Mucilaginibacter paludis DSM 18603: one gene and its partner. The protein of the gene in region 1 interacts with the protein of each later gene in a pairwise test. Links are inferred from orthologs where the notes say so. Each region holds a gene or a part of one and is shown on either strand. Other genes may lie near its edges.

Region 1 (17,047 bases):
GAAGGCTTTACGGTGCATAAAAACTTCGCCACGGATCTCAAAATGATCCGGGTAATTGCCCTCGTCCAGTTTTTTGGGTATGGTGTGGATGGTTTTTACATTGGCGGTAACATCATCACCCTGTATCCCATCGCCACGGGTAACAGCGCGTATTAGCTTACCCTGCTCGTAGGTAAGGCTCATAGATAAGCCATCGAACTTCAATTCGCACACATATTCAAAGTCGTCGCCAATAGCTTTGCGCACGCGCTGGTCAAAATCCTGCAGTTCTTGTTCGCTGTAGGTATTGCCTAACGACATCATGGGCCATTTGTGCCTAACGGTTTCAAACTCCTTGGTAATTTCGCCGCCTACCTGCTGCGTTGGCGAGTCGGGTTCGGCAAATTCTGGAAATTGTTTTTCGAGTGCTGCCAGTTCTTCCAGCTTTTTGTCGAAATCAAAGTCGGATATGGTGGGCATAGCCAGCACATAATAATTATAGTTGTGCTGTTTTAGTTCGGCGGATAAAGTATGTATTTTGTTTTTAGCTTCTGTTGGCGACATGAAACGAAGATAAGGAATTGGTATATTTTGCAATGTTTATTTATAAAATTCAACAATTTAATCCTTGTTTTGATGCTCATCAGGATGAATGTTCGGAACATAAAAAGATAAAATATTAATTTGGTACCGGCAATCGCAATCAATCAATAGTACAATGGCCTACCAATTAGTAACCCAATAACCAATAATTAAAAAAACAATAAACTATCCGTGAAATTCAAAGTCATAACAATACAATAACCTAAAATTAAATCTTATCTACTTATGAAAGCGCTAATTAAATGTAACCTGTTAACCATACTAATGCTGGTGTTGGGTTTTACATCTTTTGCCCAGTTGCATTACAATATCGACCTGAGAGTTTCCGATCATAAAGCAAAAATCAGTTCTGTTGAGTTTGCCTGCGGCGATGTTGGTATTTGCCTGGATCCTGATGGAGATATAAGCCTTAATCTGCCGCAAGAAGGCGGATACGAATATTTTACGCGTGCCGATGGGGAATACAAACAAGGTAAACTTAAAAGGATAGGCAATACAAATTTTGACTATTACGATGTTTTTGCTGGCGAAGATAAACGCGGAAAACTGAAATCGATAGGGGATGTGGCTATTAACTATTACGACCGGTTAGATGGCTTTGATAATATTGGCAGGGCCAAATCAATAGGGAAATTTTTTTTGCGCTATTATGACAGGTTTGACGGCCAGCAAACCCTGCTGGGGCAGCTAAAAGCGATAGGCGATGCAAACGTTAGCTACTACACCCAGTTTGATGGCTTTGATAATATCGGCAAACTTAAAAGCATTGGCAACACCATTATTACTTATTACACCCGTTTTGATTTCGGCGAAGATTTGGGTAGAATAAAAAGTGTTACCGGCATCACCCCTCATGTACGTATAAGGAGGGCGTCGTAAGGGCAGCAGATGAATACGGAAATACCTGTATTTGGTAGATGGTGAATGATGTTTTTGTATTGATATTTTATTGCGAATATTAAAATATCAATACCTTTAATAAAAAAAGTCAACCATGAAAACCAAATTACTATTATTATGCCTTATGCTGCCTGCGGCTGCGTTTTGCCAATCTATCACCTCGCCAATGGTAGCCAGCTCAGATGATCATACAACTACCATAACTAAGGTAGAGGTTACTGGCCAAAACACGGTGGTATCGTTTAAACATATATGCTATAAAAAAGGTAGCTGGGTGCAGCTAAATAAAAGTATGTATTTGCAGGATGCCAATGGCGAGGAACGGTATAACTACGTACGCTCGGAAGGTATGCCATTGCGCCCTGCAAAGTTTACCGCTACAGCAGATAACCAGGAAGTAGATTTTAAGGTTTATTTTGAGAAGCTGAAACCCGGTACTAAGGAGATCAATGTGATTGAAAGGGCTCGGTCGTTGGCCGAATTAAGCGACGGTATAACCTATTTTAACTATTATAAGGTGAACTTATACAAATCCAAACCAGAAACAGCAATTGAGGAGCGTGTTGTGGTAAGGGATGTAACGTTGATGCCGCCGCCGCGGGTGGATGATGCTGTGACAGTTGATACAGCATATTCTGTTGGTACTAATTTTTCATCGGGGATTTTTAAGGGCGATATGACTAATCTGGGCCCCATCATGAGCGGTATGTATACCAGCTTGCTTAATGCTCAATTGAAGATTTACAGCGATCCGGCTATAACAGATCAATTGGCCAGGATTACTAAAAATTATTATGATGCGTTGATTAAGGCTGGTTTTTCAATGGATGCCGCGTTAAAGATCATCACTTCGAAACAGTTGGTTTCGATGGACGGAATAGCTAAGTGATTAGTTTTATAACCAGGGGCCGAAGCCCTGTTCTATTGGTATTGAGCCTTTCTGCATTAACACAACAAATAGTATGATTGCTGCTTATACAAGGGGAGGCAAACAAATATTAGGATAATTGCTTATAGTGTATATAACCATAAACGATGAAAACACTTGCCATTGGATTGATAGCTTTAGGAGCAGTAATGCTGATCTGGACAGGATTTACCTATACCAAAAAAGAAAAGGTAATTGATGCCGGGCCTATACAGGTTTCGGCCGACCGCCAAAAGACTGTTAACTGGCCGCCCTATGCCGGAGGTATTTTGGTTGTAGCAGGAGTTGTGTTGCTACTTAATGCCAAGAAGGCAGGATAAATTGCTAATAATGAAGATAACACGGCCTCGTGGGCTCTTGAGTACAAATACCAGTAAAAAAAAAGGAGAGCCAAACGGCTCTCCTTTTTTTTACTCTTCGTCGTCGGTGCCTTCACCGGCGATAAATTATGCGGCAAATACTTCTTTAATTCTGTCGGCAGCTTCTTTCAGCAAGATGGCTGATTTTACTTGCAGGCCAGATTCGTCGATTAGCTTTTTAGCTTCCTCAGCATTGGTACCTTGTAAACGAACAATGATTGGAACAGGGATGTTGCCAATTTCGTTATAGGCGTCAATAACACCCTGTGCTACGCGATCACAACGAACAATACCACCAAAGATATTGATCAGGATAGCCTTAACGTTAGGGTCTTTCAAAATGATGTTAAAAGCTGCTTTAACTGTTTGGGCATTAGCGGTACCGCCAACGTCTAAAAAGTTAGCAGGCTCGCCACCGGCAATTTTAATAATATCCATGGTAGCCATAGCTAAACCGGCACCATTCACCATACAACCTACGTTACCATCTAATTTAACATAGTTCAGGTTTGAGCGGCTTGCTTCAACTTCCATCGGGTCTTCTTCGGCTGTATCGCGTAAAGCGGCAAAGTCCGGATGACGGTATAAAGCGTTATCGTCTAAATTTACTTTAGCATCAACCGCTAATATTTTATTATCAGATGTTTTTAAAACAGGGTTGATCTCAAACATAGCCGAATCGGTAGCGTCGTAAGCTTTATATAAAGCGGCTACAAATTTTACCATATCCTTAAAAGCATCGCCCGATAAACCTAAGTTAAAAGCAATTTTACGAGCCTGGAAAGCTTGTAAGCCAACTTTAGGGTCAATTTCTTCTTTAAATATCAAATGTGGAGTATGCTCAGCAACTTCCTCAATATCCATACCGCCTTCGGTTGAATACATGATGATGTTACGGCCAGCGGCACGGTCAAGCAATACGCTCATGTAAAACTCTTTGGTTTCGGTAGCGCCCGGATAGTAAACATCCTGTGCAACTAAAACTTTGCTAACCAATTTACCTTCAGGCCCGGTTTGCGGGGTTACCAATTGCATGCCGAGTATAGCGCCTGCTTTTTCTTTAACCTCGTCAATATTACGGGCTAACTTAACGCCACCACCTTTACCACGGCCACCGGCATGTATTTGAGCTTTAACAACTACCCAGTCAGACCCAAAGTCTTCCTTTAATTTTTTAGCAGCCTCAACAGCTTGTTCAACATTATCGGCAACAATGCCTTCCTGAATTCTTACACCAAAACTTTTTAGTATAGCTTTACCCTGGTATTCGTGAATATTCATTTTTTGAAATATTTTGCGGTAAAGCTATTAATTTCAGTTGTTACAATAAAGCCATAATGGTTTTTTTTAAATAAATAAGTGAGATTGATCAATTTACGCGAGCATGTTAATTATAACGGCATACGGCAGCAATGTTAGGCTTGTATAATCCTCAATAATCTAATCGGCGTAACCAAAAAAACAATATTTTTGTACAATGCTCAAAGCTCAATCCATAAAAAAATCGTACGGTAAATTACAAATACTAAAAGGCGTTGATATTGCCGTTGAGCATGGCGAAATTGTAACTATAGTTGGTGCTTCGGGAGCCGGAAAAAGCTCGTTGCTTAACATTATAGGGACGCTGGATAAACCCGATGACGGCTCTGTTTTAATTAAAGGGCAGGATGTTAACCGTCTGGGCCGCAGTCAGCTCAGTGCTTTCCGTAACAAGGAGATCGGTTTTATTTTCCAGTTTCATCATTTACTGGTAGAGTTTTCGGCCATCGAAAATGTTTGCATTCCGGCCTTTATTGGCGGAACGCCAAAAGCCGCGGCCGAAAAACGCGCTACTGAACTATTGGATATGTTAGGCCTGGCCGATAGGATACATCACAAACCTAACCAGCTATCGGGCGGAGAGCAGCAACGCGTGGCTGTTGCCAGGGCACTGATTAATAATCCAGCTTTAATTTTAGCCGACGAACCTTCCGGCAACCTGGATTCGGCTAACGCGCGCGAGCTGCACCGCTTGTTTATTGATTTGCGCCGGGAGTTTAAACAAACATTTATTATTGTAACACACAATGAAGAGCTGGCCGACCTGTCTGACCGTAAAATACTGATGAAAGACGGTTTAATTGTTGACCATTTATAAGTAACAAACGTGAGCATATTGATTACCGCCGCCAATTCGGCACAGGCTTACCAGTTGAAAAGTATTTTAGCACCAGAAGCCGATATTTTATTGGGCGATTACCTTGAAATTCCGGATCTGCTGGTAAAGAGCGGAAAAATGATACGGACACCTAAGCCCGAAGGAAACGCCTTTATACACGAAATGCTGGCTCTTTGCCTTGATAAAGGGATACATCAACTTTTTGCTTTAAGGCGAGCCGAGCTTTTGCCCCTGGCCGAAGCAAGGCAATTGTTTGCCGAGTTTGATATTACCTTGTATATCCCCGCAAGGGAAATTATTACCGCTGATGTAGCTCGTGGCATTGACGGAAGGATAGTGGTTATTGAAAACGGACGCCTACTTGCGGGCCATATTGAAGATTATGCTGATGATAGTGCTCTGCCTGGTTGGGGCGATATCGGGGTTTTTAAAACAAACAACCAGGAGTATACCCTATTTACTGCCGATTAATGTTGACTTACGCTGATTTAGAACCACGCAAAAAAGCATTGGTACTCGAACTGGATAACGTATTGTATCCGGAAAAGGATTACTTGTTGCAGGTATATTATCTTTTTGCCAGTTTTTTAGAATATAAAGAGTTGTTTGATGCCCGGGTTTTAACCAAACTGATGACTAAAACGCTGGAAGAAGAAGGTGCCACCCACGTATTTAACCGGGTGCAAGAGCGTTTTAATATCAATGAGCAGTACCGGTATAACTTTAACTTGCTGCACCAAACCGCGCGCCTGCCCTTAAAGCTGTTGCTATATCAACAAGCCTTAACTTTATTGCAGGAAGCTGTGGTTGACCGCAAGCAACTGTTTATTTTGACCAATGGTGACCCGCAACAGCAACTCAACAAAATAAGGCAAATGGAATGGCACGGCCTTGAGCAATACCTCACCTGCTATTTTGCCGACGAAATTAAACCAAAACCTGAGCCGGACGCGCTTCATTATATCCTGAAAAAACATAACCTGGAGCGTCGCGATATAGTGATGATGGGGAATAGCGAGGCTGATCAATTATGTGCCGAAGCAAGTGGAGTGGACTTTATAGAGATAGTGCATAAATAGTTTATACCATAGAACTAATATAGTAGCTTTGCGTTAAAATACTTATTGATCAATTGGTTATACAAGTAAGCGCTTATGAAAAAATACCTTTACCTGATTTTGGCTACACTTGCAGCGCTAACCTCGGCATGTAAAAAAAATAACCAGACGGCGAGTATCGACATGGTGAAAGATTCGGTTTACCTGTATGCAAAGGAAGACTATTTATGGTATGATGCTTTGCCTGATTATAACTCCTTTAATCCGCGATCATATATGGGATCAAACGATTTGGCTGCATTGCAGGGCGAGGTTGACGCGATATCGCAATTTAAGATCAACCCGGTTACCAATTATCCTTACGAATATAACAGCAGCAACCGTGGCCACGCTAAGTATTCATTTATAGACCAGGGCGAAACTTCGCAGGTTTTAAGCGGAAACAATGGCGACTTTGGTTTTTACCCGGTTTATACACCGATATCGAGTACGGATTTGCGTGTAAGATATGTAAACCCTGGCTCACCAGCGGCAGCTGCCGGTTTACACCGGGGCGATCTGATTTTGAGCATAGCGAATGTTCCCGGTTTGGATGTAAATAATACTACCGATCTCAATGCTATTACTGCTGCGCTTTCTGCCAAAAGCATCGGCATGACATTGAGGCGTGCCAATGGAACAACTTATGCGGTGAATATTGCGGCCGCCAATTATACGGCCAACCCGGTTATGAAAGATACGGTGTATAACACATCCAGCGGTAAAAAAGTAGGCTACCTTGTTTTCTCGGTTTTTACAGATAGCATCAATGCTAAACCTAAACTTGACGCCGCTTTTGATTATTTTATTAACCAGGGCATAACCGATCTGGTGGTTGATTTGCGTTATAACGGGGGCGGTTATGTATCTACGGCTGAGTATCTGGATAATTTAATTGTTCCGGCGGCAAAGTCGGGTGCAAAAATGTACACCGCGTTTTATAATAACAAATTACAAAACGATCAGCACCCTTTATTAAATACACAGTTTAATATTAAACCCGGCGAATTTAGTCAGGCTAACAACACGGTGCTTTTTTCGAAAAAAAAATCGCTTAACCTGAGTAGTAACCGGGTTATTTTTATTGTAACCGGGCGTACCGCTTCTGCCAGTGAGCTAACCATCAATAATTTGCGGCCCCATATGGATGTGAAGTTGATTGGTACTAAATCCTACGGAAAACCAGTTGGATTTTTTAATATCCCGATAAACCGTTATCAGTTATACATAACCGAATTTGAAACCAAAAACGCTGCAAACCAGGGTGGATATTATGCCGGTATGACACCCGCTTCCGCTGATTATCCGGGCTACCTCTCTGCCGACGATGTGACGAAAGATTTTGGCGACCCAACCGAAGGCCTGCTGTCGCACGCGCTGTCGTATATTGATGTGGGTACCTACGCCATTGCTTCGCCGAAGGTTGAAAGTATGGGGAATACTACGCTGTCCGTTCAGCAGCAAAACAACCTGGATGGTAAACTTAACGACCATGCTTTTAATGGAATGATATTTAATAGCCGGATGAAGCGGAAATAAGGTATCAAGAATACCTGCGGCAGGGTTTGATGTTACCCGGTGCCCAGTTCACACAGGAGTTTGGGGGGCGTAGCGCAGCAAAACAAACCCCTGGTAGCCACACTTCCAAACCGGCCCCTTCAAGCGGGAAGTTTGGTAAAAAAACTAATTTACAATGAGATATAAGAAAAATCAGGCGGTGGGCCGTGCGATTCCCCTCTCGAGAGCAGGGCTGTTGCATTTAAAAGAAGAAGGATTTAAATTTGCAGAAAAAAGAGTATGGACAAGGGCATCATAACCTATTTGCAGAAGTTGCCAGACGTGCGTAGAAAGGCTGGTCAGCGGCATGACCAAACGTTTATTTTGTTATTATTTGTGATGGGGACGATGAGTGGTTATTACGGCTATCGTGCTCTGGGTGATTTTATAAAGCGTAATCAAAAAGATCTTTTGACTTATTTCACTCCGAAAAAATCCCGTTTGCCTACGTTTTATACCGTGAGGCGTGTACTGCAGAATTTAGATTTTGAAAGTTTAAGCGAAGTTTTTTATCAATGGGCCAGTCAGTATACAGAAATCAATAAAAATGAATGGATGAATATAGATGGCAAAGCGATCAAAGGGACAATGAGTGATTATGCGCTTGAAAAACAGCGATTTGTAAATTTGGTGAGTATCTATAATGGGAGCCGTGGTCAAGTATTAGCCCAGGGTCTTGTAGACAATTCAAAGGAAAGTGAAATTCCGGTGGTACGCAAGCTTATTGCTGAACTGGGATTGGAAGGGGTAACGTTTACGCTTGACGCCTTACATTGCCAAAAAAAACAGTTGAGCTGATAATAGGTACGAATAATGATTATATGATAGGCGTAAAAAAGAATCAAAAGGGCCTTTATGAAAAAATAGCGGCGCTGACATCGGATACAGCAAAGGTTTGCAGCAAGTTCGTTGAATTGGAGAAAAATAAAGGACGTACAGAGCGCAGATCGGTATGTATATGCCCGGCGCCAGAAGAAATCAGTAAAGCCTGGATAGGCGCCAGTCAGGTAATCAAGGTAGAGCGTTGGGTAAAAGACAAAAATAAGATCAGTGAGGATTGCGCATTCTATATCAGCAGTGTGAGGGAAAATGCACAATTGTTATGCTATGGAATCAGAAGTCATTGGGGGATAGAGAATAAGCTACATTGGGTAAAGGATGTCACGTTTAAAGAGGATGCCTCCCGCATTAGAACTTCTCATGCACCAGAAAATATATCGGTGTTTAGAAACATCGCTATTAACGTTTTCAGAGCTCATGGCTTTCAAAATATAGCACAAGCACAAAGACTCGTTTGCAATGACATCGGCAGATTGAAACAGTTACTCACTTAGAACGCAACAGCCCTGCCTCTCGAGAGGGGTGGAGGGGTGTGTACTATACGAGCGATTATAAGACACGGATAATGCTGCATTCACATCTTCTATTTCTTAGTATATTGGCCCTGAGGGGGAGTATATTCTTCATCTGATTTTAAAAAAAACAGAATTGATAATCAATTGATAACGAAAAAGCCATTCCGGGCGGTGCGGAAACTTCCATACCTTGCCCGAAATGGCTTAATTAAACTTGCCGAATTTATTTTTTATCCTGCTGATCCTGATCTATTGCAGGAAGCCTTTTATCGACTTTAGCAAATTTTTCGGTATCCATCATCTCCATCAGTTTCAATCCTAATAAACCGCTGATGGGGCCGTCAGATCCATTGGTACCCCCAATCAACACATCAGGTATTACCTTAATGTGGCCCTTACCAATTTCTTCTGTGATTTTAAATTTTGTAAAGTTATCGCCACCCATGGCCTTTACCTGTAGCTCATAAGCTTCGGCGGTTGATTTACCGATGGCCATAATTTTCTCGGCTTCGGCCAAACCTGTTTTTGAGATTTTTTCGGCTTCGGCAGATGCATTTAACCTGGTTGATTCGGCTTGTGCGCCGGCGCGTAAACGGGTGGCATCAGCTTCGGCTTCGGCGCGCATTTTGGTAGCGGCGGCTTCGGCGTTTACCTGTAGTTTTAAGCTGGTTGCTTCACCTTCCGATTTTTTTACCGCGGCATCAGCTGTACGTTGCGCAATCTCCACACTTTGTTGTGCCTTTACAATTTCCTTTTGGATTTCGGCAATAGCGGTTTCCTTTTCCACTCCCTGGCGCTGTACCTGTGCCATCCGTTGGGTTTCGTAAGTTTTTTCCTCTTCCTGCGCAATCTTACGGTCGGTTAAGGTTTTCATCAGCGCTTCCGGTGGCACAATGTCACCTATCAGCGTATCAACGGCATTCACGTTATATTCTTCCAGCACAATGCGGATATGCTCCTTGGCCGATTCCTGCCTTTCCTTACGGGAGGTGAGGAAGGAGATCACATCACTGTCTTGCGCCGAGTTACGGAAGTAGTTACCGATAGTTGGCTCCAGCACTTGCGATACCAGGTTCAACATGCTGCCAAAGCGGGCAATTACCTTTGGCGCCTCGTTTGCCGGGATATGGATAATCTGGGCCACATCCAGGTTAAAGGGGAAGCCATCTTTTGACCGTACGGTAATGGTGCTCAGGTTACGGTCCAGATTGTGCGATTCGCTCCTGGCGTTGGCCCAGTTGAGCACCAGGTTGGTTGTGGGTACCAGTTCCATCTTCATGGTAAAGGTATTGATGGGGTACTTACCCGGGCCAAGCGGCTCCATCCACACGCCACGGAAACCTTTGCCTACAATGTTACCATGTTTAAAGCTATCGCCGGTAACATCTTTACCGTCCTCGCCAATGTAGGATATCACCACACCCACATAACCGATGGGTACATCCGTCATCGGGATCTCCTCGATCTGCACGGCCCATTTATTCACGTTGTACGAGCCCGCCAGTATAATCTGGGGTTGTAAACCACGGTTACCGCCGTTAATTAAAAAGGCATCAATATCCTGAAAGTTGTTATGCCCCTCTACATGCTTACCGGCAATTTGCCCCTGGGTGATAGGCAAACCATCCATCATGGTAATAATCCCCACCATGTTTTCGCGGATAACTGTCATGTCTGATATCGTAACCGAAAACGCCTGCGTATTGATCCGGTAAGTACCGGCGGTAATAATAGCTGTCTGGCGGCCTTTTTGCCCGCCGTTCAGCAAAAACTTCTCACTATCCTGAAAATTATCGCAATCAACCTTACGGCCCAATATATTGCCGGTTGGTATTTCGGCGCCATCTTTTGAGAGTACTAAGCCGATTTTCCCTTCGGGGATAACGGTAAATGCCTCGAGCACCACGCCGTATTGCCACGGAAACATAAACCAGTACATACCCGGCGCCAGTGCTTTGGCCTGGTAACCGGCCTCGCCTTTAGTGGCAATGATCCGCCCGTCGGGCAACTCCTTGTTCTCGCCGTAAAGCACAAATTTTTTGGTAACCAAACCAATCCTGTCTTCGGGGATCATCACCATACCAAAGATGATGCGCAGAATGGTTTTATAAAATAATAAGCATAAAATGGGTATGATAACCCACCAGTAAACAGCAACGTAGTTCATGTTTTTAATTGTTTAAGTTGGATACTAAATACCATAATAATAATGGATGTTGCAATAAAAACAGCCTCAATCCGTCTGCATCACACTTTATTAAAATAAAATCAAAAAAATATTATTCTTAAAAAAAAACTATCTGCCAACCGGCAAAAAAAAACCTATAATTGCTAACTATGCAATTATAGGTTGGTTGGTATTTTAAAAGGAAATGGTTGCCAGGCTTAGCCCGGCAACCATTTTGTATTTTTTCTGCCCAAAAAGGGCTGGTGCTTACTTAACCTTAAAGGCCACGTCTACATCGCCCCAGGCAAATGATACCAGGCCCGATGGGGTAGCCGTGAATTTTAGCCTTTCGGTAAACGCGGTCGCTTTTCCGGTTTTTACGGTAACACGCAAAGCATCGTCGGCCTGGTTATAGTTGGTGCCCCACTGGTTCCAGGTTTTGTTGAAAATGATCACCCATTCTTTTTCGCCGGGGATGCTGTATAAGCTATACTTTCCGGCAGCTAATGGCTTGCCTTCAACCTTAACATCTTTGTTGATCTCAAAAACGGTGGCTTCGTTTGCCCCGGTGCGCCAAACTTTGCCATAAGTGGCAATTTCGTTTCCGCCAATGGCGCGGCCTTTTACCGACGGCGATCCGTAATTGATTTTAATGGTGACGCCCGTTTTAGTGGTTACGATGGCGCTATCCGGTGGGCTGGGCCTTTTGCTTTTATCCTGCGGTGCTTGTGCCGATGCGCTGAAGGCTGTGAACAGGCAGCCGAGCATCATGGTGAAGAGAATTATTTTTTTCATAACGGTTATAATTTTGTATTAATTTACGGATAAAGATATTCTTTTTAATTTGATAGTAAGTTCAGCTGCGTGTCAAACAATTGGCGTTTTACGCTGAAGCTTTTATCGATAACTGCCGATGCAAAGGTGGTTAATACCCTTGTCGGATATACAATGGTTTCATTAGGGCTTGCTGAAAAACTCTGGAAAAGGTTCAATTTCAAAACCTTAACAATGTAGCAAGTGTAGTTAACTATTCAATGCTTTTTACGCTAAGCGCTGCCGCATCGCTTTCCTGCCGCATAATTTTATATAATTAATAAATGAAAATATATTTTCATTTTAACTACTTCTTTGCTCAGACATGCGTGTATTACATATCATATACTAAACAATACACATTTTTAACAACAAATCTTATCAAAGTATGAAAAACGCTAATCTAATGAAAAGGATCCTCTACGTCGGGTCCGCATGTCTTTTAATCATTTCGGCATGTTCGAAAGATAAAGTAAAAACAGACGGCCCTGCCCCTGTATCTAATTCAAAAACCTCTTCAATATTGCCTAAATCAGTTTCGTTAACGAAAGCGCAATATGAAATTCTTGTTGATGCTATGAAAAGTAAAAAGAGCATTGATACCTTACTTTTAAAGTTTGCTAAAAATAACACCCCAATTACCCAATCTAACAATAATAAACTTGTAACAAGTAGTATTGACAGTTCGAATGATATAGAAGACGTAGATAGCGAAGACGTGATTTACGTCGGCGGCGATGCAACCATTTATGATAGTAGTGACCCATATAGTTATGGGGCAACGGACTTTTCATTTTTCGATGATACAGATCCAAGTTATTTTGGGAATGCATATACGCCCATTTTTACTGGAGTAATTAAAATGGATGGTTTTTTCCCAAAGAGGGGAAATACAATCTATGTTACCCTTTATTACAGATTTGCTCCAACTGGTGGTGCCTATACAGTGCCAGGTATGGCGGCGCAATCACAAATAGTAGTCATAAATCCTGCAGGAGGAGGTTTAGTTGATCAATCCACTAAACAAGTCGCTATGAATATTTATAATTTTGACAAGAAACAAAACCCTGCGAACGGTGATAGCCAGGGTCAAATTGTAGAAACAAGAACCTTGTCAAGGACCTCTGAAGGTAAATTAAAATTTACAGCACAGGGAGTGGTTGTTGGGGGCGAAGTTGAGGCTGGTGTAACAATCGTTAGTCAAAAAATATCTTATACTTTATATCAATATGTGGCGAATTTCCAGATAAAAACCAACGCTTTGTCAACTCCCACAGTTACTTATACATTTGCCGGTAGCTCTTACGGAGTACAAAGTAATTAAAAACTTAGTTTATGTCAATTTCAGCAACAGTAAAGCTAACGGCTTTTATTTTTACATGTTTTATCATGCCTATCGCTTTAAAGCAGGCAGTAGCTAATAGAAGCTATAAAGCCAATTACATTGCTTTTGCAGATGGCGACAGTATAAAGCAAAGATTGGTGTGGCAACATGTTAGGGATTTAAAAGCAACTGCAGGGGGGCCAATGACTTTTGAGCATATTGGCGAGAAAACAATGACGGTTATTGCAGGACGAAATGGGGTTTTGCGTAGTCATTATAGCAAGAAAAACCTGACCAAGAAAGAATCGGCGAAAATATCAAGTTCTGTATTAGATGGTAAATTTAAATTAATGGGGGTATATCTGGACGATAATTCAAAAGGCTCGCCCCCGATTTACAATATTTATTATTCAGACGGCAGTAATATTTTAGTTAAAATGGACCTCTATTCCATTGGGTTTACTTGTTGTGCAGTATTTTATTCCCCAAATAAAATAAATCCATTCGAGCACTCCAATTACATCTTTCATTATGATAGTAAACAGGAACTTAACTAAAAGCATTTTAACCAACGGTCAGTCAGCATCGCCACGATTTATATTGGCATAGTCAAATAACCGATAAAGTTAACTATGTGAACACAGATAATTAATCGCAAGGTTTGTGCGAATTGTTAATTTAATATATTGAAGTAAAACATATCCCCGGTTGGAAAGTCTTTCTGCTCTCCTTCCGGGGATTTTTTATTTATGATTTTAACATCACAAAGGTAGTTGTAGCTCAAGTTTGTTTGCGCATTTGCTTTGCACAGATTTTTGCGTTGAACGCGTGATGTCAATATAACTATTTGTTTTTCATGATTTTATACTTTATCAGGAGACTTTAATTATTAAAATAAGTCTTGATGAGAAATAGGTTTTGCCTTTAAAGACTCCTCCAGCCTTTACATCGGTTGCTCAGTCAAATTAAACGCTGAACCCTTACCTTACTTAAAGGGGGGTGTTTTTTTTTGCTCCATTTACATTAGTTGGTGAAAGCCGTAGTAAATCAATCAGGGTTTTCCGGTAAACGCGTCAATCATTTTCATCACGGTTATAGCATCGTTAATGGAGCACAGGTTAGCGCCTTTATCCTGAAAATAGTTAACCACATAGCCAATCATCGGTTGCTGTATATGCTGCGGATGGTCAAAGTCAACCACCTGTATGTCGTCTTCCTGGTCGTTATGCCAAACCACTGTTTTGCCAAAAAACGGAAAGCTGATGCTGCCTTCGCTGCCCACAATAATGCACTCGTCTATCTGGTCCTCTTCATCTACATTAAAACTCCAGGAACCGGTGAGGGTAATATCGTTTTCAAAAAGGGCCAGGCCGGCCACATGGTCGTCCGCCTGGTTTAATTGGGATTGGTTGAGCGAGAAACCATGCATATACTTAGGCTCGCCAAAAAAGTACAACATCAGGTCGAGCTGGTGCGGGGCCAGGTCGTGGAAATAGCCGCCGCCCGATAATGCAGGGTTAACGCGCCAGTTTTCGTCGCTGTTGGCAATCATCTCGGGCCTGCTTTTCTTCCACATTTTAATCTGTATGGTACGGATAGCGCCTATGGCCTTTTTATCTATCAGATCCTTAACATACAAAAACATGGGCAGGGCCCGGCGGTAATGCGCAATACCCACCTTGCCGCCATATTGTTTAACGGCGGCGGCAATTTCTTCGGCTTCGGCAGCATTTAGAGTTACGGGCTTTTCTATGTACACGTTAAGGCCCCGTTTAAGGGCATCGATGGCATAATCCTTATGCGATGCGGGCGGGGTAGCAATGTATACCGAATTGATCTCGGGGTTGCTCATCAATTCATCCGCGTTGCCATACCATTGGCCAACGCCGTGGCGGCTGGCATAATCGGCCGCTTTGGCCGCGTCGCGGCGCATTACCGCTATCAATTCGCTTTCTGCTACCTTATTAAATGCGGGGCCGCTCTTCACTTCGGTTACGTTGCCGCAACCTATAATACCCCAGCGTATCTTGTTTGCCATTATGCTAATATTTGTTCTATCTGTTGTAATTCCTCGCTGCCGAATTTGATATTCTCTAGGCATTTTAACGAGTCGGTTAATTGTTCGGGTTTGCTGGCGCCAATTAAAACGGTGGTTACCCGGTCGTCCTTCAATATCCAGGCTAAGGCCATCTGTGCCAGTGTTTGTCCGCGTTGCAAGGCGATATCATTCAACCTGCTGATTTGCGATAAGCGCTCCTCGGTAATGTTGCTCTCTTTTAAAAAGCCTACGCCTTTGGCCACGCGCGAATCGGCCGGGATGCCCTTTAAATATTTATTGGTAAGCAACCCCTGCGCCAGCGGCGAAAACGGAATACAGCCCACGCCTTCTTTTTCCAAAACATCCAGCAGTCCTTCTTTTTCAACCCAGCGCTCAAACATGGAGTATTTAGGCTGATGGATGAGGCAGGGGGTGCCCAACTCTTTTAGGATACGGATAGCCTCGGCTGCTTCTTTGGGGCGATAGTTGGAGAGGCCCACGTAAAGGGCTTTTCCCTGGCGAACGATCAGATCGAGCGCTGCCATCGTTTCTTCAAGCGGGGTATCAGGGTCGGGGCGGTGGTGATAAAATATATCCACGTAATCCAGCCCCATCCGCTTTAAGCTCTGATCTAAACTCGAAACTAAGTATTTTTTGGATCCCCAATCGCCGTAAGGCCCTTCCCACATATAATAACCGGCTTTGGTAGATATGATCAGCTCATCGCGATGAGCGGCAAAATCTTCTTTCAGGATCCTGCCGAAATTGATCTCTGCCGAACCCGGGGGCGGGCCGTAATTATTGGCCAAGTCGAAGTGCGTAATACCGCTGTCAAAGGCAGTGTGCAAGGTTTTGCGGTAATTATCCATTACATCCACATCGCCGAAATTATGCCACAAGCCCAGTGAAACCGCCGGAAGCTTTAAACCGCTTTTGCCGCAGCGGCGATAAAGCATAGATGAATATCTGTTGGATGCAGGTATGTACGACATAGGTTTTGATTTGAGGTAAAAATATAAAAAAAGAAGCAGAAGGCAAGAGGAGAGAAACAGGAGGAGAGAAGCAGGATGCAAGAGGGAAGTGAGATGCAGGAGGTGAGAACCAGGATGCAAGAGGGGAGATGCAGGAAGTAAGATGCAAGAAGCGGAAAGTGAGATGAAGGAAGCAAGAAGGAAATTTAGCAAGGAAGGTGCTGGAAACATTAAGAGCGGATGTTGAATGTACCTCCGTGAGGCTATATTTTTAACCAAAACTGAATAGTGGTTCAACGCAGGTTTAGATCGGTTAATCCACAGGGGCGCTGATTTTAGCCTTTGATAACAATATTTAGGCTCTATGACGTTTTGAACCTTGCAGCCTGTTAGGTGTAGAAAGAAAGTGCGCAATGGCCAGACTGCACGCCGGGCCGGGAGCTGGCCTGTGGGTGGAAGGATCGGGCAGTCTTGACTTTTTTGGTTCTTTTTGTGTCAAGACAAAAAGAACAAAGCCCTTCGCGCGGCGATTGAGCGTGCCGATGCTCTAAATTAAGAATACTGATTATCAACGCAATAATAGACGCATTGATAATCATTGCTTTACCAAGACGTCATGATAAGCTGTAATTTACTGGTTTGTTTTTAGAAAAGGAAATTGTGTTTTATTCTATTACAAATTAAGGCTTGAAATTCCAGCGGACAAACTAAAACTATTCGTCATAGAGCCACATTTTTAAACAGGTGTATAATAATCAAACCGTACAACTGCATTTGACCACCATCAACATTCACCTT
Region 2 (9,536 bases), 3.1 Mb from region 1 along the record:
ATCCGTTTTCTGAGCCGATACATTCCGGTAATGACTTGGATTGACAAGGAACATCTCCATGCCATGCTTTTCCAAAATGTTGTAAAGTGATTCCCAATAAGGACCGGTTGCCTCCATGACTACCTTTTCAATGCCTTCTTTTTGCAGCAATTCCGCTAACTCATACAAACTGCTTGTAAAGCTGTCAAATTCACGCAAATTGATCATCCCTTCACGGTCGGTATAAGATACTACCATCAGCATGCTGCCGATATCTATGCCTGCTGAATGAGGATTTAACAATTCAAACCGTTCCATTTTTTTGCGGTCTGCCCAGCGGTGGCACGCTTCTTTTTTTGCTATTTTTGCTCATGTTCTTATAATTATAAAAACTAGGCAAGCTCGGTCACTCTAAAGAATATTTAAGCTTAAAAGCATGGTAAACTCTTCCGGTCAGAATAGTTCCCGATAATGTTTTTTTCAAAGAGTGACAGTCCCAAACTCAACAGCGGGCTCTTAACGGCGCCAAAGCGTGAACGGGTTATGTAGCTTGCCTTGTTTTTTTGCAAAATGCAACTTTTTCAGCATAACTATCTTTATTGAAAAAACGTCATCCCTGTTTTTTCCGGAGCGACGCCCGGTGGGATACTCAGCATGACACCCACATTGATAATCAATAACTTAAAGACGTTATTGTAAACTGTAATTTACGGGTTTGTTTTTCATCAGCAAAGCAAGTGGGCTTTTATTTCATTACAAATTATGGCTTGGAGTGTTTATAGAGGCGCTCGTAATAAAGAATGGATCAATACATCTGTATCAACGTAATCCATCATGAATTTAACTTGGATATTGAGATTCATCAATCAATTTACGCATGTCTACATCGGCGGATATGATGGGTGCATTTTCACGGTTTCTTTTTATCAGTTCAAGCATACCCTTTTGTCTGTTAGGTATGTCTTTTTCTACAGGTTCTAACGATTTTACTATGATTTCGATTTCTTGGCCTGCAAAAAGCGTCTTTAACGACTTAAGAAAAGTCATGCTGATGTCTTGCGCCTTTATCCGGTACGTTGTTTGCATTATCAAATATAACTAAAAATAAATTCCGGTTAAAGGAGGGGCACAAGTTGCTTTGAAGTGGATCGTCTAATCCTCAACCAATTTCTTTATAAACTCGTCCGTAAAGTCATTGGCGGTATGTAGTACATTCGGTATATCCTTAAATTCTTGCGGTTGGTGCGTGGTAGTCAGGATCACAGAATCCATCCCTGCATTCAGCGCGGCTTCTGCACCCTTAGGTACATCTTCAAACACTAAACAGTCTTTGGCGGGTACATTCAGGGCCTCGGCCACTTTCAGATAAGTTTCGGGATGAGGTTTGCTCAACACCACATCATCCGCGCTTACGATGGCTTTAAAATAATGCCTGATGTTAAGATTGTCCAACACAAAATCGATATTGAAAGGGATAGCTGCCGATCCGATAGCCATCGGTATTCCTTTTTGATAGGCTGCTTCCAAAAAATCGTGCAAACCAGGTAAAAGAGCCAACTGATCCAGGTACTCTTGCTGATAACGTTTTTCTTTTTCGTACGATAGCTTAACCATTTCATCCATCGTAAATCTTTCAGCACCAAACATCCTAACAAGTACTTCCGGGTTTTTGCCATACATCTGTTGTTTTACTTCGTCCCAGGAAAAATTTCCGCCCAAATCGTTATTTAAAAGGTATCGCCACGCCCGGGTATGGTACTCCATATCGTTAATCATGGTACCATTTAAGTCGAAAATAAATGCTTTGTAAGTAGATGTCATAACACGTTTTTATATGCTGCAAAAGTATTCCAATTTTTTATAACACCGGGTAATTTGTGCAAAATGGGTTTAAGCGCGCTTGTCGGCAGGGCCAAATTTTAACATCATTTGCCGGGCAAACAATTGTAACTCTACATAGCCGGTAGCAATAATGCCTCGGAAGGAGTATCCGTCGAGATGTTTTTTCAAATGATAATAACCAAATGCCAGACCGGCCACTAATGAAAATGGGGCCGCCAAAGCTGCTCCGTAAACATTTTTTAACAGATAAACGCCGGTGGATATGGCAACCACGTTTACAACAAGCATGATAATTACTTTGTAAAAATTAATTTGAGGCTTGTGTATAATATCAAGGGTAACACCGTTAAAGCGGTCGATTGGATAAAGTATAGCCATCAACATAAATATCCTGAAAATATTAGCTGCCTCCGTTCCTGCATATTTATCGCCTGCCAATAGCCATATGGCAAAGTCGGCGAAAAAGAAAGCTCCTATGGCCAAGGGTATAAATAACAATGTTAACATGCCCGCATACTTTTTTGTAACAAATGTGAGGTGATACATATTGTCGGAGTTGTAGGCGGTAGCCATGGCCGACATGCCCGTACCTACAAAAGTGCGTAGCAATACTTCAACTATTTCCATTAATTTATTGGGTACGTTGTATACAGCCAGAGCAGCCGGCCCTAATATGGGGGTAATTATAAAAGTGTTTACACTCCCTAATAAGTTTGAACTGAGGCTGGTTGCCAGGCTGAATTTGCCAAAATGCGCCAGCTCTATCATACACTCGCGGCTACGTTTAAAAATGGTTTTGAACCTGGAATAGCCAAATGCTATGCAGGCTAAACTGGTGAGGCAGTTGGTGAAAAAGTTGATGATCAGTAAGTTTTCAAGCGATGATTTTTTCAGATAGTTCATCACCAGCAGCGCCAATATCATGGAGCCGCTGTTAATAAGCCGCATCCACAATATGGTAAGGTAATCCTCATCCGCAACTAAAATCCAAAAGGTGATGTTAAAAGTTACCGAGCTTAATACCGTAACACCAAACCACTTGATGACCAACACTATTTCGGGATTTTGTATCATGCCGATAAATGGCATTACGCATAGGTTTAAAAACATTAAGCCTAACGAAGCACTAAGGGCCAAAAACCAAACAGACCCTAATACCTCATTGCCGCGCAGGGGCTGGGTACCTGCGTAAAATTTGATAGTGCCGGTTGATAAAAAACCGTTTCGTAAAGCATCAGACAGATTGTAAATGGAGAGGAAAAAGAACCATACACCTACATCAACCTTAGTCATGGTCCGGAGTAAAAGCGACATGGTTAAAACGCTGAACACGGAAATTACTACATTGCCAATGAGAGCTAAAATGTGTTTATTGTTTAAATCAGATAATTTAGGGATTCGCATATGGTGCTCAAGTTACACAGATATACGTAAATTTATAAAAATGGTTCAAAAAACGTCGAAATTTATAAATTAGCATATTATTCCCGTAAGTGTTATTTGATATCATTGATATGCTTATATTAGAGTAAATAACCCTTAATTAATTAGCATAATTAAACTAAAATAATGTATAACGTACTGCTCGTTTCTATAGCGAGTTTTTTTGACTCTACTGGCGAGATTCCTTTTATGTTTAAAAGGGCCGGGTGCCAGGTTGATGTTTTTTGTAATGAAACGTCGTGGCTGCTCAGCAACAGATACCATGATAACTGGATAAAGAGTAGTGAAGACCATGAAACTTTTAAAGATCAGTTGCTGAAACTGATTGACGAAAAGCCGGATCATTATAACTGGATAGTGCCATTGGAAGATATCACCATCAAGTTGATGAATGATGCAATCCTGTCGGAAGACATCTTCAAAAAAATACTTCCTATCAACAAAATAGAGAATCGGGACTTGTTATCGTCCAAAGCCGGCCTATCAAGCGTTTGCCAAAAATATGGTATAACCACACCTCGGTTTGTTAATTACTCTGATGTGAATGATACTGAAGTTATTAAACAAAAGCTTGATTTCCCTATTTTATTGAAAGAAGACTTTAGTTTTTCGGGAATTGGCATACAGTATTGCGAAGATGAATCGGAACTGCAGGGATGCCTTGATAAGGTACAGGTTAAAACCAATCTTGTTCTGCAGGAATTTATCAAAGGCGAAGATATTGGCTTAGAGGCCCTTTTTAGGGATGGTGAACTGATTACTTATAATTGTGGGGAAGTACTCAGCTATATGTACGATAAGTTTTCGTTTACCACCCGTCGTAAATATTACCAGAATGAAGAGATAGCAGCATTGCTGCGTGTATTAGGTAAAAGCGTTGGTCTCAACGGTTTTGCAAGCATTCAATACATTTATCACCCTGGCCGTAAATTATATTACCTTATTGAGGTTGACGCTCGTACCAACTCATGGATGCCGTATTCGCGGTTTACCGGGCATGATTTCTCTGATGGAATTAGGCGAATTATAAATAATCAGTTAGCTTATATCCCAACCGGTACAACAAAGCCTGATGACTGGGTTGAGGTAGCAATTTTTGATCGCGATATCAGGCGTTGTTTTAAACGTAAAGACTATAAAGGGCTTTTGCGCTGGATATTTAATATAGATGGGTACTGGAAATTTATTCCAATGTATGATTCAAAAATCATCAGCAGAATTTCAAGAAAAATCATGAAAGATTTTCTTAAGATCAAAAATTCTGCTTGACAGCTGTATTATTCCTGATGATTTTGCGCTATCGTTTCAATACTGGGCATAATTGGGCATTGAAATAATGTATTGATACAGTGAGGTAACGTTGTTTGAAACTACGATCTTAAAAGAGTTAGCGGCGCCTGCCCACAACAAAATAAAGTGGCGATTTGGTAATGCCTGCCACTAAAAAGTAACTTGAGGCAAATACAATTGAAAAGTATAGGCACTGTATAACAATTAAATACGGCAAATTATCGAATAAGCTATAATGGGCAAGATATCGATTTAAAAATGGAGAGATTTCGGTGCCGATGATGCTGTGCACAAGATAGATGCCGTAAACATATTTTGCGGAATTCAACTTGTGGATCCATTGAAATCCGTCAGATTTTAATAAACACAAAAAGCCTGCTATGGCAAGAATAGAGTTAGAGCATCTTAACGAGCTGTAGGCGTCAGCACAGCCTATTTGAGTTAATTTAATACCTTCCCAGCAGGATAGGGTAAACATTAAAATTAAACAGGTTAACAATAGCGTCCATGGTATTTTATCGAGCGCGACTTTAAATTGATCGATGTTCCTTTTAACCTGAATACCCATCCACAAAAAAAGCGTATAGCCCCAAAATGCTTTTGTATGATCAACAGTTATCCACCTGTAATATAAATTGACCGAGTAAAAAACAGTAAAACAAATTAACGTAATACAAAGCCAGGGTTGATTGATGTATTTTTTTAAGGTGATTAACACATAAGCGGTAATGATAGAAGCGGGGATAAACCAATATGCACCGTGAAAAATAAAAGCTTTAAACAACTCGAAACTCATGTGAATGGCCGGTTTTATATCTCCATGTAGTATCTGTTTATCAGGGCTAAGGTGCACCACCTCGATCAATATGTAGAGCGAAAGAAAAATGGCCCAGGGTACAATTAGGGAAAGTAATCTGTAGCGTGTAAAACTTACAATATTAAAGCCGGAAAGTTTATCGCTCAGGAAAAATCCTGAGATCAGAAAAAACCAGATGGTTCCTATTCTGCCTGATTGAATTATAACGGCCTGTATAATTTGATAGTCTGGCCGACAGAACACTTTTTCTTCCCACCCATACAAACAATGCCCCCAAACAATGGAGCACATGGCCAAAAGTCTGATGATATTCATTCTGTCGGCGTAAAGTTTAGGTAGCCCCTTGTCGAATGTCATAAAAGACCAGGGGAGCCAAGCAAGTAAACGTCACGCTGGTTTGCCTTAAGATGCTCTATAACAAGCTCGCTACCCAAGTTTATAATTAGAATAATAATTGCGCCGTTATATAACATTTGGCCAATAATAGATCTGATGCATAGGATATTAAAATGTTAAAGCTAATATAATTTGAGGAGATATTATATGGGGAGTAGGTGCTAAATAGGTTTAATTACAAAAAGGGAGTATAATTGTTGTGACAATGGATGAAAGAAATCTCTTTCCCTTAAAATGGGTGGGTGACAGATTGAGACCGGAGGAGGAGTGTTATAAATAGTTCGTATCAAATAATTTAAAAAGCCTGGCAGGTTGATGAGATAAAAAAAACGGCGTACATCAACCTGCCGACGCTATATTTATTGCTCGTCTGGTACAAACTTCATAGAAAGAGAATTGACACAGTGGCGGGTATTTTTAGGTGTAAACCTTTCGCCTGCAAAAACGTGGCCCAGGTGTGCGCCGCAGTTAGCGCAAACAATTTCTGTACGGCGGCCATCGGCATCGGTAACCCGCTTTACCGCGCCGGGTATTTCGTCGTCAAAGCTTGGCCAGCCACAATGCGAGTCGAATTTGTCGGCAGATAGATATAACGGCGAATTACACCTTCTGCAGATGTATGTTCCGGGTAGTTTGTTATTGGTATACTCGCCTGTATAAGGCCTTTCGGTACCTTTGTGAACGATAACGTACTCTTCTTCGGGCGTTAATTTATTATATTCCATTTTTTTAATATTGCTGGATTGAATGGTTGAGTTTAGAACATGCTTCAAATACTGATCCAAACCGTGCGTTTGTCATGTTTCCAGCAGAGGTATTTACAAAGTGTTGACCAATAAAGAGAAAAAAAATCACTCCATAACCCATTTCATTGATTCCTTATTTCTTTCGATATAGTAATAGCTTTGTTCAAAATATTTCTTCATGGTTTTATTTAATTGAAGTTTCCATGAAATGTCTTCCCTTCTGTAATGTGCCAGCCAGGCCATTGCGTATGCAATTACCTGTTCTGGCAAATAACCGCTCTTGCTTATTTGCCATCCCTGATGTGAATTACCTGTCCATTGCTCAAATTTAAAATATGAATTACCCATAAAAATACCAAATCCAAAGGCGATTGTAGCAATGGCTGTGGTAAGGTTATCTTGTTCTATGATGTATTCGGTAAGCAGTTTATATTGGGTCAGTTGGTGAGCAAGGATTGCTGTTAATGCTGTTTGATCTGTTAATAGCTCTAATTCAATCCATATCTCTCTATGTCCTAATCCGTTGTCGATAAACTTTGCAGAAGAGCTGTTCCAAGTCCCTTTCAGGTTTTCCGAAGGAGTAGCAGCAATCCCCTCCGAAAATATGGTAGATTTATTGGTGAAGAATAACAACTGGATTTCCCATGCATCCAATCGCATTATAGATATCAGCTTTTCAAAAATGTATTGTGCATCTTCTTCTATCCCTGTAAAGTGCCGGTCATGATAAAATTCAATTGGCAAAATAGTAGTTAGTGAGTCAAAATATATAGGATCGAATAACTGACAGAGAGACAATAATGAATGTTCAATCCATAATTTGTCTTTTTTAGTAACTGGGCATCTAATTTCTTTTTTCCAAAAGCATAGTACTTCAAAGAGCGAGCGTGGCACAGGTGAGTCTTGAGTAATATACCAATCTAAATGTGGACTCATTTGGCCGCATCCTCCCTTGTGGCTAATACACATCGTTTCTTTATATTGTGTACCGCAACCAGGGCATTGTCCAGCAGTGGTAAATGTATTCCAAACAGTACCACATATCGAACATTTCCAGCGACATGTGTCATCTGGTTCCCAACTACATTTTGGACATTCTATAGTAATGCGGTTCATAAGGAACTAACAGGTGTGGGTTAACTCTATGCAATATATAAACTAAACAAAAAATCCCGGTTTTTCAACCAGGATTTACTTTATCTCAATACGCATATCGCTATACTAATTTATCTTAAGCTAATTTAGCTAACTCTTCTGCCATGGCAGCGCCAATTTCGGCAGGCGATTCTACAACGCGGATACCGCACTCAGCCATGATTTTCATTTTTGCAGCGGCTGTATCATCGGCACCGCCCACAATAGCACCAGCGTGACCCATACGACGGCCTGCAGGAGCTGTTTGACCTGCGATGAAACCTACAACCGGTTTAGTGCCATGTTCTTTAATCCAGCGTGCTGCTTCGGCTTCCATGCCTCCGCCAATTTCACCTATCATAATGATGCCGTGAGTTTCCGGATCGTTCATCAATAATTCAACAGCTTCTTTGGTTGGGGTTCCAATAATCGGGTCGCCACCAATACCAATAGCGGTAGTAATACCTAAACCGGCTTTAACAACCTGGTCAACCGCTTCGTAAGTTAAAGTTCCTGATTTAGAAACAACACCTACATTACCTTTTCTGAAGATGAAGCCAGGCATAATACCAATTTTAGCTTCGCCTGCAGTAATAATACCAGGGCAGTTAGGGCCAATTAAACGGCAATCCCTATCGCTGATGTATTCCTTTACCTGTACCATATCCTTGGTAGGGATACCTTCGGTAATACAAACAATAACTTTAATACCAGCTTCGGCTGCTTCCATAATGGCATCAGCTGCAAAGGCAGGCGGAACAAAAATAATAGAAACATCGGCTCCGGTTTGCGCTACCGCGTCGGCTACTGTATTAAACACCGGGCGATCAAGGTGCGACTGGCCGCCTTTTCCTGGTGTAACACCGCCAACCAATTGCGTTCCGTACTCAATCATTTGTGATGCATGGTAGGTACCTTCGTTACCTGTAAAGCCCTGAACTATAACTTTAGAATCTTTATTTACGAGAACACTCATGGTTTTTTATTTTGTACGGGCAAAGCTAAACTTATTGCCTTTAAAGTCAAAGGATAATTCGTATCAAATGGCAGTAAAAAAGTATTTTTTGTGCCGATTTTGGAGTGAATCTGTTTTAATCGTTGCAATGTATATATCAGCCAGGCATAAGTAATTAACTTGTTCTAATTGCTGCTCTGTACTTCTCTTCGTCAAATTCTTTTTCGCTTTTGGCAATCACAATGGCGGCAACGCCATTGCCTATTACATTGGTGATGGCCCGCGCTTCCGACATAAACCTGTCAACCCCCAACAAAATGGCTACCGCTTCTACCGGGATAATTTTAGTGGCAGCCAGGGTTGATGCCAGTACAATAAAACCTCCGCCGGTTACCGCTGCCGCTCCCTTGGATGTAACCATTAAGATGCCCATTAAGGTAAGTTGTTGCGATAGCGGCAAGGGTACCTGGAATGCCTGCGCCAAAAAGACCACAGCCATCGATAGATAGATGGTAGTGCCATCCAGGTTAAATGAATATCCCGTAGGGATCACCAAACCTACTACCGATTTAGAGCAACCAAACTGCTCCAGTTTTTCCATCATACCGGGCAGGGCCGATTCAGACGAGGAGGTGCCCAGAACCACAAGAATCTCCTGCCGGATAAACCGGAGATATTTCCAAAGGCTGAACTTAAAAATAACGCAGATGATGTTGAGTACCACAAAAATAAACAAGGCCATGGTTAAATATACCGAGCCCATCAGCTTTGCCATTGGCGCCAGCGTTTTAAGGCCGAAGGTGGCGACGGTAAAAGCCATCCCGCCAAACGCGCCTATTGGAGCGAGCTTCATCACCACCTTCATGATGTTGAAAAACACCCTGGATAATTTATCGAATGTTTGGATTAATGATTGGCCTGCCTCGCCCAAATG

What was found.
Region 2: the proteins of sucC (region 1) and sucD interact in binary tests that used the Escherichia coli proteins (3 or more experiments, as listed by UniProt). The link is inferred for Mucilaginibacter paludis DSM 18603 from one-to-one orthologs.

What each region holds. Positions count from the first base shown.
Region 1 is NZ_CM001403.1:1,761,398-1,778,444, reverse strand. Bases 1,954-4,932 are described here. They hold sucC (ADP-forming succinate--CoA ligase subunit beta), read right to left. Parts: upstream 4,051-4,932; coding sequence 2,857-4,050; downstream 1,954-2,856. Other genes in these bases: MUCPA_RS07505 (hypothetical protein), read left to right, coding at 4,916-4,932; MUCPA_RS07510 (ABC transporter ATP-binding protein), read left to right, coding at 4,247-4,906; MUCPA_RS07520 (hypothetical protein), read left to right, coding at 2,518-2,730; MUCPA_RS07525 (hypothetical protein), read left to right, coding at 1,954-2,371. In the rest of the region: NAD-dependent DNA ligase LigA, read right to left, coding at 1-543; MUCPA_RS07530 (hypothetical protein), read left to right, coding at 808-1,461; more of MUCPA_RS07525, read left to right, coding at 1,577-1,953; more of MUCPA_RS07505, read left to right, coding at 4,933-5,398; MUCPA_RS07500 (HAD family hydrolase), read left to right, coding at 5,398-6,006; MUCPA_RS35785 (S41 family peptidase), read left to right, coding at 6,082-7,563; MUCPA_RS39175 (hypothetical protein), read left to right, coding at 7,718-7,840; MUCPA_RS07480 (SPFH domain-containing protein), read right to left, coding at 9,160-11,103; MUCPA_RS07475 (DUF2911 domain-containing protein), read right to left, coding at 11,371-11,898; MUCPA_RS07470 (hypothetical protein), read left to right, coding at 12,323-13,240; MUCPA_RS07465 (hypothetical protein), read left to right, coding at 13,252-13,797; MUCPA_RS07460 (Gfo/Idh/MocA family protein), read right to left, coding at 14,292-15,278; mgrA (L-glyceraldehyde 3-phosphate reductase), read right to left, coding at 15,278-16,270. UniProt on the Escherichia coli protein: Succinyl-CoA synthetase functions in the citric acid cycle (TCA), coupling the hydrolysis of succinyl-CoA to the synthesis of either ATP or GTP and thus represents the only step of substrate-level phosphorylation in the TCA.
Region 2 is NZ_CM001403.1:4,817,009-4,826,544, forward strand. Bases 6,685-9,536 are described here. They hold sucD (succinate--CoA ligase subunit alpha), read right to left. Parts: upstream 8,624-9,536; coding sequence 7,745-8,623; downstream 6,685-7,744. Other genes in these bases: MUCPA_RS38545 (hypothetical protein), read right to left, coding at 6,685-7,629; dctA (C4-dicarboxylate transporter DctA), read right to left, coding at 8,778-9,536. Outside these bases: MUCPA_RS20335 (IS110 family RNA-guided transposase), read right to left, coding at 1-297; MUCPA_RS20340 (hypothetical protein), read right to left, coding at 820-1,065; MUCPA_RS20345 (HAD family hydrolase), read right to left, coding at 1,132-1,800; MUCPA_RS20350 (oligosaccharide flippase family protein), read right to left, coding at 1,870-3,225; MUCPA_RS20355 (ATP-grasp domain-containing protein), read left to right, coding at 3,391-4,533; MUCPA_RS20360 (acyltransferase family protein), read right to left, coding at 4,652-5,686; MUCPA_RS20365 (methionine-R-sulfoxide reductase), read right to left, coding at 6,127-6,552; more of MUCPA_RS38545, read right to left, coding at 6,619-6,684. UniProt on the Escherichia coli protein: Succinyl-CoA synthetase functions in the citric acid cycle (TCA), coupling the hydrolysis of succinyl-CoA to the synthesis of either ATP or GTP and thus represents the only step of substrate-level phosphorylation in the TCA.